Regions from separate parts of the Rhizobium sp. T1470 genome, predicted to be linked through region 2. Evidence: riboswitches for the same ligand, from Rfam matches in the RefSeq annotation. Region 2 holds a riboswitch; the other holds the start of a gene.
The links. A riboswitch is a leader RNA that binds a small molecule or an ion and turns the genes downstream of it on or off. The one in region 2 is predicted to bind thiamine pyrophosphate.
Positions count from the first base shown of each region.

Region 1 (3,408 bases), on a different replicon from region 2:
GCTTTCGTCGCCGGCCAGATGTCCGCCCTTGACGAGGACAGCCTCCGGGCCGAGTTGGCGAAGACTGTCTGCCTGCTCGGCCATGTCGCTGCGTGTGGCGGCGGCATAGACATGAAGCAGTGCAGCCGCTTCCGGCAGGTTTGGCGTCAGCAAGGTTGCAAGCGGCGACAGACGCTTGATCAGAACGTCGACAGCGGAGGGGTCGAGGAGGGCAGCTCCGCCCTTGGCGACCATGACGGGGTCGAGAACGATCGGGATACCCTGGTGGGGCACAAGCGCATCGGCGACGGCGTCGGCGATCTCGGCCGTCGCAATCATGCCGATTTTGATGGCGTCGACCCGCACGTCGGCAAGAACCGCCGCAATCTGATCCGCAACGAAGGCAGCAGGGACCAGATGGACGCCGCAAACGCCTTGCGTGTTCTGGGCGGTCAGCGCCGTCATCACTGCCATGCCATAGACGCCGCGCGCGGAAAATGCCTTGAGATCGGCCTGGATACCGGCCCCGCCGGAGGGATCGGAGCCTGCAATGGACAGCACATTTCGGATCATGTTCTTGCCTTTATCATGTTCTCGGCGATCTCTCGTGCCGCAAGCTGTGGATCGGGCGTCCCGCAAATCGCCGAGACAACCGCAAGCCCATCGGCCCCGGCGGCAAGCACGTCACCGACGTGGGCGGATTTCAGGCCACCTATGGCGACGACCGGTACGGGACAAACCTTGACGAGGCGGGAAAGCCCTTCAAAGCCCAGCGCGGGTTTGTGGTCAGGCTTCGTCGCTGTCGCAAAAACCGGCCCCAATCCAGCATAGTCGACAGCCGCGGGATCGATTGCTGCCGCCAGCGCCGCCGTTTCGGCCGAGAGGCCGAGGATCATGTCCGGGCCAATCAATTGCCGCGCCGTGATCGCATCGATGTCGTCCTGGCCAATATGCAGCCCATCGGCGCCAATCGCGATAGCCGCCTCCACGTCGTCATTGACGATGAGCACAGCACCGGTGCCAGACAATGCCACCTTCAGTGCCCGCCCAGTCTCGATCATCCGTGCGGTATCCGCATGCTTGTCGCGCAGCTGCACCACGGTTGCTCCCCCGGCGACCGCCGCGCGCGCGGTCTCCACCATGCCGACGGTGGCGCAAAGGCCCGGATCGAGGACGAGGTAAAGAGAAAGATCGAGGTTTCTCATGCGGCGCGCACCCTGGCATCGCGATCGAGCGTAGCAGCGTCAAGCGCAGCAAGTGCATCGAGGAAACACCAGGAAAACGAACCTGGGCCATCCGCCTTGCTGGCTGCCATTTCGCCGGCAACAGAGAAGGTAGCAAGGGCTGCAACCGTTGCCTCGAATGGTGCGCCGGGCCGAATAGCCGAAAATGCGCCAATAAGGCAGGTCAGCGAGCAGCCAAGCGCCGTGACCTGCGGCATCAACGCCGAGCCACCCTCGATACGCGCCGCCCGGTCGCCATCGGTGACGAAATCGACAGAGCCGGTTACTGCAATTGTCGCTCCGTGTTCCCTGGCTAGTAGCCGGGCAGCGTCCTCAGCCTGCTCGACGTGATCGCGGCTATCCACGCCCTGACCACGGCTCGCCCCGCCGGCAAGCGCGATGATTTCGGAGGCGTTACCGCGAATGACGGTGGGGCCGAGTTCCAGCAGCCGGTCCACCGCCGCACGACGAAAACCGGTGGCGTAGTGGGCGACCGGATCGAGAACAAAGGGTTTGCCGGCCCGGCCGGCTGCGATGGCGGCGGCCTGCATGCCGCGCAGCCATGCTGACGAGAGTGTGCCGATGTTGATCGTCAAGGCGCCGGCGATCGCGGCAAATTCGCCAGCCTCTTCTTCCGCATGCACCATGGCCGGCGAAGCGCCAGCTGCCAGAAGCACATTGGCTGCGATGTTCATGGCAACGAAATTCGTGATGCAGTGGACGAGCGGTGGCTGGGCGCGCAATTCGCCCAGCAGCGTTCCCGGCGAAGTCTGATCTTGCATGGTGTGCCTTTCGACCGGGGAGAAAGGCGCAGGGACAGACGCGGGAAGCCGACAGTCCCGAGCGACTCCCTCCGCCGGCATTATCCGGTTCAGGTTCAAAGGGTGCTTCTCAGCCCTCCACCGGAGGGCGCCCCTGTCTCTCATCGCCTTCTTGTCGCAGAGAAGCCGGCGACTGTCATCCATAAAATGGACATGGCCGGATGTGGCCGGCGATGTCGGCGCGAAAGCAGGTCCCGGCTATTCCGCCGCCTGATAGATGTTCCGGTCAACGACAGAGGCTCTCGGACCGAGTGCGGCCGCAAGCGTGACGAGGACCGCAAGGACCGCGACAAACGTGATGCCGGCGAAATACGGATCCCAGCCGAAGCCGGAAGCCGCACAGAATATGGCTGAGGCTGCCGCAAGCACAATGCCGCCACCGATCTGGAAGGAGCCAAACAATAGCCCCGATGCGAGCCCGGACTGATCCTCGCCAACGTCGGAGAGTGCCGCAACCTGCACGGAGGGGTAGGTCATGGCGTAGCCGACACCGAGCGGGAGCTGTGACAGGGCGACCAGCCAGACAGGGTCGATGTGGCCAACGCTCAGGATCCAGAAGATGTAGCTGAGCGCCTGTAGTGCTACGCCAAGCGTCATCAGCCCGGTCGTGCCACGATTTTGCGCGATCGTCGCAAAACGTGGCGCCAGGAACATGACGCAGACGCCGCCGAAGGCAAAGGAGAACCCGGTCGCGAAGGCCGACCAGCCAACGACTGTCTGATAATAGAGCGTCGCGATGAACTGGAAGCCGACATAGACGCCCTGGAACAGCGCAGCAATGGCATTGGCGTGGGAGAGCTTTCCCCGCCGGAATATCGCAAGCGGCACCATCGGATCAGCGTGACGGGATTCGACGATGAGAAAGAGGCCGATCAAAACGGCAGCCGCCACGAGCGCGCCCCAGGTCGGCACCGCCTGCCAGCCATCGGCCGCAGCATTGGTGATGCCAAAGACGAAGAGCAAGAGTCCCGGCGTGATTGTCATCGCGCCAGCCCAGTCGAACTTGGCACGCGGCCCGCTGCGCTGCTGGTCTGCCGGCAGCACGAAAGGAGCAATCGCCAGTGCGATAATTGCGACCGGCGCACCCATGACAAGAGTTGCCCGCCAGCTGAAGACCGTCGCGGCACCACCCAGCACCATGCCAAGGACAAAGCCGGTCGCGCCAGTCGAGGCAAAGACCCCAAGCGCTTTGGCCCGCGCCGATCCTTCGCCGAACACCGACAGAAGGAGGGCAAGGGCAGCGGGTGCCGTAAACGCAGCGGCGATGCCCTTTATCAGGCGTGCGGCGATCAGCGTCGGGCCGCTATCGACAAAGCCGCCGGCGATGCTGGCGGCAGCGAAAATGGCGAGCGACCAGAGGAAGACGCGACGGTGGCCGAAAACGT
Region 1 is NZ_CP148092.1:1,551,446-1,554,853, reverse strand. It holds gene thiD (bifunctional hydroxymethylpyrimidine kinase/phosphomethylpyrimidine kinase) at 1-552, opposite strand, end outside; gene thiE (thiamine phosphate synthase) at 549-1,184, opposite strand; gene thiM (hydroxyethylthiazole kinase) at 1,181-1,984, opposite strand; TPP riboswitch at 2,034-2,129, opposite strand; gene WGT02_RS28735 (MFS transporter) at 2,222-3,408, opposite strand, start outside.
Region 1: another riboswitch for thiamine pyrophosphate. It lies ahead of thiM (hydroxyethylthiazole kinase); the one in region 2 lies ahead of thiB (thiamine ABC transporter substrate binding subunit).

Region 2 (3,408 bases):
AATGCCCGGTTCGTTGGTGGCGGGGTCCGTGTTGGTGAGGTTTATCAAGCTCTCGTTCATTCCGGAAATATAGCATGTCATATGTCGATTGAGAATATGCCGAGGTCAATCAAGTGACATTGACAAATATATGCTAATAGCACATGAGTTGTCTCAACATCCATTCGGAACGACGCTTCATGAACACTCAAATTGCCGCGGCGCCGCTTGTGACAGATCATCGTCGGCGGTTCATCCTCTTCCTTTTCCTGATGGCAGCCATGTTCATGGCGACGCTCGACAACCAGATCGTTGCAACGGCCCTGCCGACGATCGTCGGCGAGTTCGGTCATCTCGAGCGGTTTGGCTGGATCGGCTCGGCCTATCTTCTCGCTGTGAGCGCAGTGATGCCGCTTTACGGCAAGCTTGGTGATCTCTTCGGCCGCAAGTATGTGATGATGGCCGCGATCATGATCTTCACGGTCGGCTCCGCCGTCTGCGGACTGGCTATATCCATGAACACGCTGATTGCGGCCCGCGTGCTGCAGGGGCTTGGCGGGGGTGGGATCATGGTATCGATCTTTGCGGTCAACGCAGATTTGTTTGAGCCCCGCGAACGCGCGCGTTACCAGAGCTATTCGAGCCTTGTGTTGATGGCGTCCGGCGCTATCGGACCGGTGCTCGGTGGTGCGATGAGCGATCTCTTCGGTTGGCGCTCGATCTTCCTCGTCAACGTTCCGATCGGTTTTGTTGTCCTTGTCGGTCTGGCTGTGATGCTGCCTTACCGAAAGCCGAATCGTCGTCCGAGGATCGATTATGCCGGCGCTCTGCTGCTCGCCTTGACGACCGCAAGCATCGTGCTGGCCGCCGATGGCGCTCAGCTCTTCGGTTCGCTGGTGGCACCGCAGAACCTCGCCATGGTGGTGCTCGGCGTCGCTGCAGTCATCGGATGGGTTTTCGTCGAGCGTCGCGCCGCCGAACCGATTGTTCCTCTGTCGCTGTTCCGCAATTCCACGTTCAGCCTGTTGCTTGTGATGTCGATCATGAGCGGCGCGATCGGCATTGGCATGGTCAATTATTTTGCGCTGTTCCTGCAGACGACGACCGGCCTTTCACCGTCGGCAGCCGGAGCGTTCTTTATTCTCCTGACCGGCGGCATCGTTTGCGGGTCGCTCTCGGCCGGGCGCATCATCTCCATCACCGGGCGCTACAAGCCGTTTGCAATAGCAAGCTTGACCTGCAGTGCCATCGCATTCGTGCTGCTCACTCAGGTTCATGCAGGAACGCCGGTCTTGCTTATCGGGGCGGTGATGGCGCTGCACGGCTTTGGTGTGGGCCTCGCACAACAGGTGCCCGTCGTTGGCGTTCAGAATGCGGCGCCCGCTCGCGACGTCGGCGCGGCGACCGGGTCGGTAACGCTCTCGCGCATGGGCGGCGCATCGATCGCCATCTCCATTTATGGCGCGATCGTTGGCTCACAGCTCGGCAAGACGGGACTTTCCATTCCCGGCGTGACCGATATCGAGCAGCTGACGCCGAAGATGCTGGCAGCTTTGCCGGAGGTTGCGCGTCAGGCTGTGGCCGAAGCCTATGCCAATGCCTTCATTCCGCTTTTCATGGCTTCCTGCGCGATCGCTCTCATCGGCCTTTGTGCCGCCTTGATGCTGAAGCCGACGCAGTTGCCTCGCGCGGCCGAGGTACGGCCGGCTGCCAGTGCCGAGGCAGCGGAGTAAATGCCGGTGGCGGACTGAGGCCGCCACTTGCAAGAGACCAAGCGTGGCGATACATCTTCAAACGCTCTAACGGGGTGCCTCGTGCCATTCGGTGCGCGGCTGAGAGGCTGAAAGCCAACCCGCGGAACCTGATCCGGCTAACACCGGCGGAGGGATTAGACGCGTGACATCTGGCACCGCCCTTTTCCCCTTCAAGCAAACCAGAGGAGAGGTGCCATGTTCGAACACATATTGACGAGCCGTTCGCTGCTTGCTGCGGCCTTTGTCGCGTCTGTCGGCCTTGCCGGCGTAAGCGCGCAGGCAGCGGACAAGACACTCACCGTCTACACCTACGAGAGCTTCACATCCGAATGGGGACCGGGGCCGAAGGTCAAGGAAGCATTCGAGAAGACCTGCGGCTGCAGCGTCAATTTCGTCAGCGTGGCCGATGGCGTGGCGCTGTTGTCGCGTCTCAAGCTCGAAGGCGCCACTACGAAGGCAGACGTCGTGCTCGGCCTGGACACGAACCTGACTACGGAAGCGAAAGCAACCGGCCTGTTCGAGGCAAGTGGTGTCGATGTCACCGCGCTTGAGGTGCCGGGCGACTACAGGGACGACGTGTTCGTGCCTTATGATTATGGCCACTTCGCCGTCGTCTACGACACGCAGACAATCAAGAACCCACCGCAAAGCATGAAGGAGCTGGTCGAAGGCGACCCTTCGCAGAAGATAGTCATAGAGGATCCGCGCACCTCGACGCCCGGGCTCGGGCTCTTGCTGTGGGTAAAGTCTGTTTATGGCGACAAGTCGCCCGAAGCTTGGGCAAAACTCAAGAAGCGCGTGCTGACGGTAACTCCCGGCTGGTCCGAGGCCTATGGGCTGTTCACCAAGGGCGAGGCACCCATGGTGCTCTCCTACACGACCTCGCCCGCCTACCATATGGTCACGGAAAATACGGACCGCTATCAGGCTGCGGCATTTTCAGAGGGCCATTACATACAGATCGAAGTGGCCGGCCTGCTGAAGAATGCGCACGACAAGGAGCTTGCGCGCGATTTCCTGAAATTCATGGTGACGCCGGGCTTCCAGGATACCATCCCGACCAACAACTGGATGATGCCGGTTTCGGCGACATCGCAACCGCTGCCCGACGCATTCGGCAAGCTTGTGAGCCCCTCAAAGACCTTCTTGATGAGCTCGGATGAAGTCGCCGAGAACCGCAAGGCCTGGATCGACGAGTGGTTGGCCGCCATGAGCATGAACTGATGCTTTTGACAAAGGCTGAGATACGGCAGGTGATACTGGGCGGGGCCGTGAGCCTCGTCGGCATCGCCGGTTTCGTGGGCCTTGCAACCTTTGCCTTGCTTCTTTCGAGCGGAACTTCGTCCATTCTGACGGCGGTGTTCGAACCCTACATTTTGCGGGTCCTGCGGTTCACCTTGCTGCAGGCTCTGCTTTCGACACTCCTGTCCGTCGTTTTTGCCATTCCAGTCGCACAGGCCCTAGCACGTCAGCGGCATTTCCCCGGCCGTATTTGGATCATTCGCCTCATGGCTGTGCCGATGGGGCTTCCTGTTCTGATCGGAGCGCTCGGATTGATCGGAATCTGGGGGCGGCTGGGGATACTGAACTCGTTGTTGCTCGAGCTCGGCATGGCGGAACCGATCAGCATCTACGGGCTTTCCGGGATCTTGCTGGCGCATGTGTTCTTTAACAT
Region 2 is NZ_CP148091.1:56,756-60,163, reverse strand. It holds gene WGT02_RS00300 (MarR family winged helix-turn-helix transcriptional regulator) at 1-60, opposite strand, end outside; gene WGT02_RS00295 (MDR family MFS transporter) at 180-1,712, shown strand; TPP riboswitch at 1,773-1,884, shown strand; gene thiB (thiamine ABC transporter substrate binding subunit) at 1,929-2,957, shown strand; gene thiP (thiamine/thiamine pyrophosphate ABC transporter permease ThiP) at 2,957-3,408, shown strand, end outside.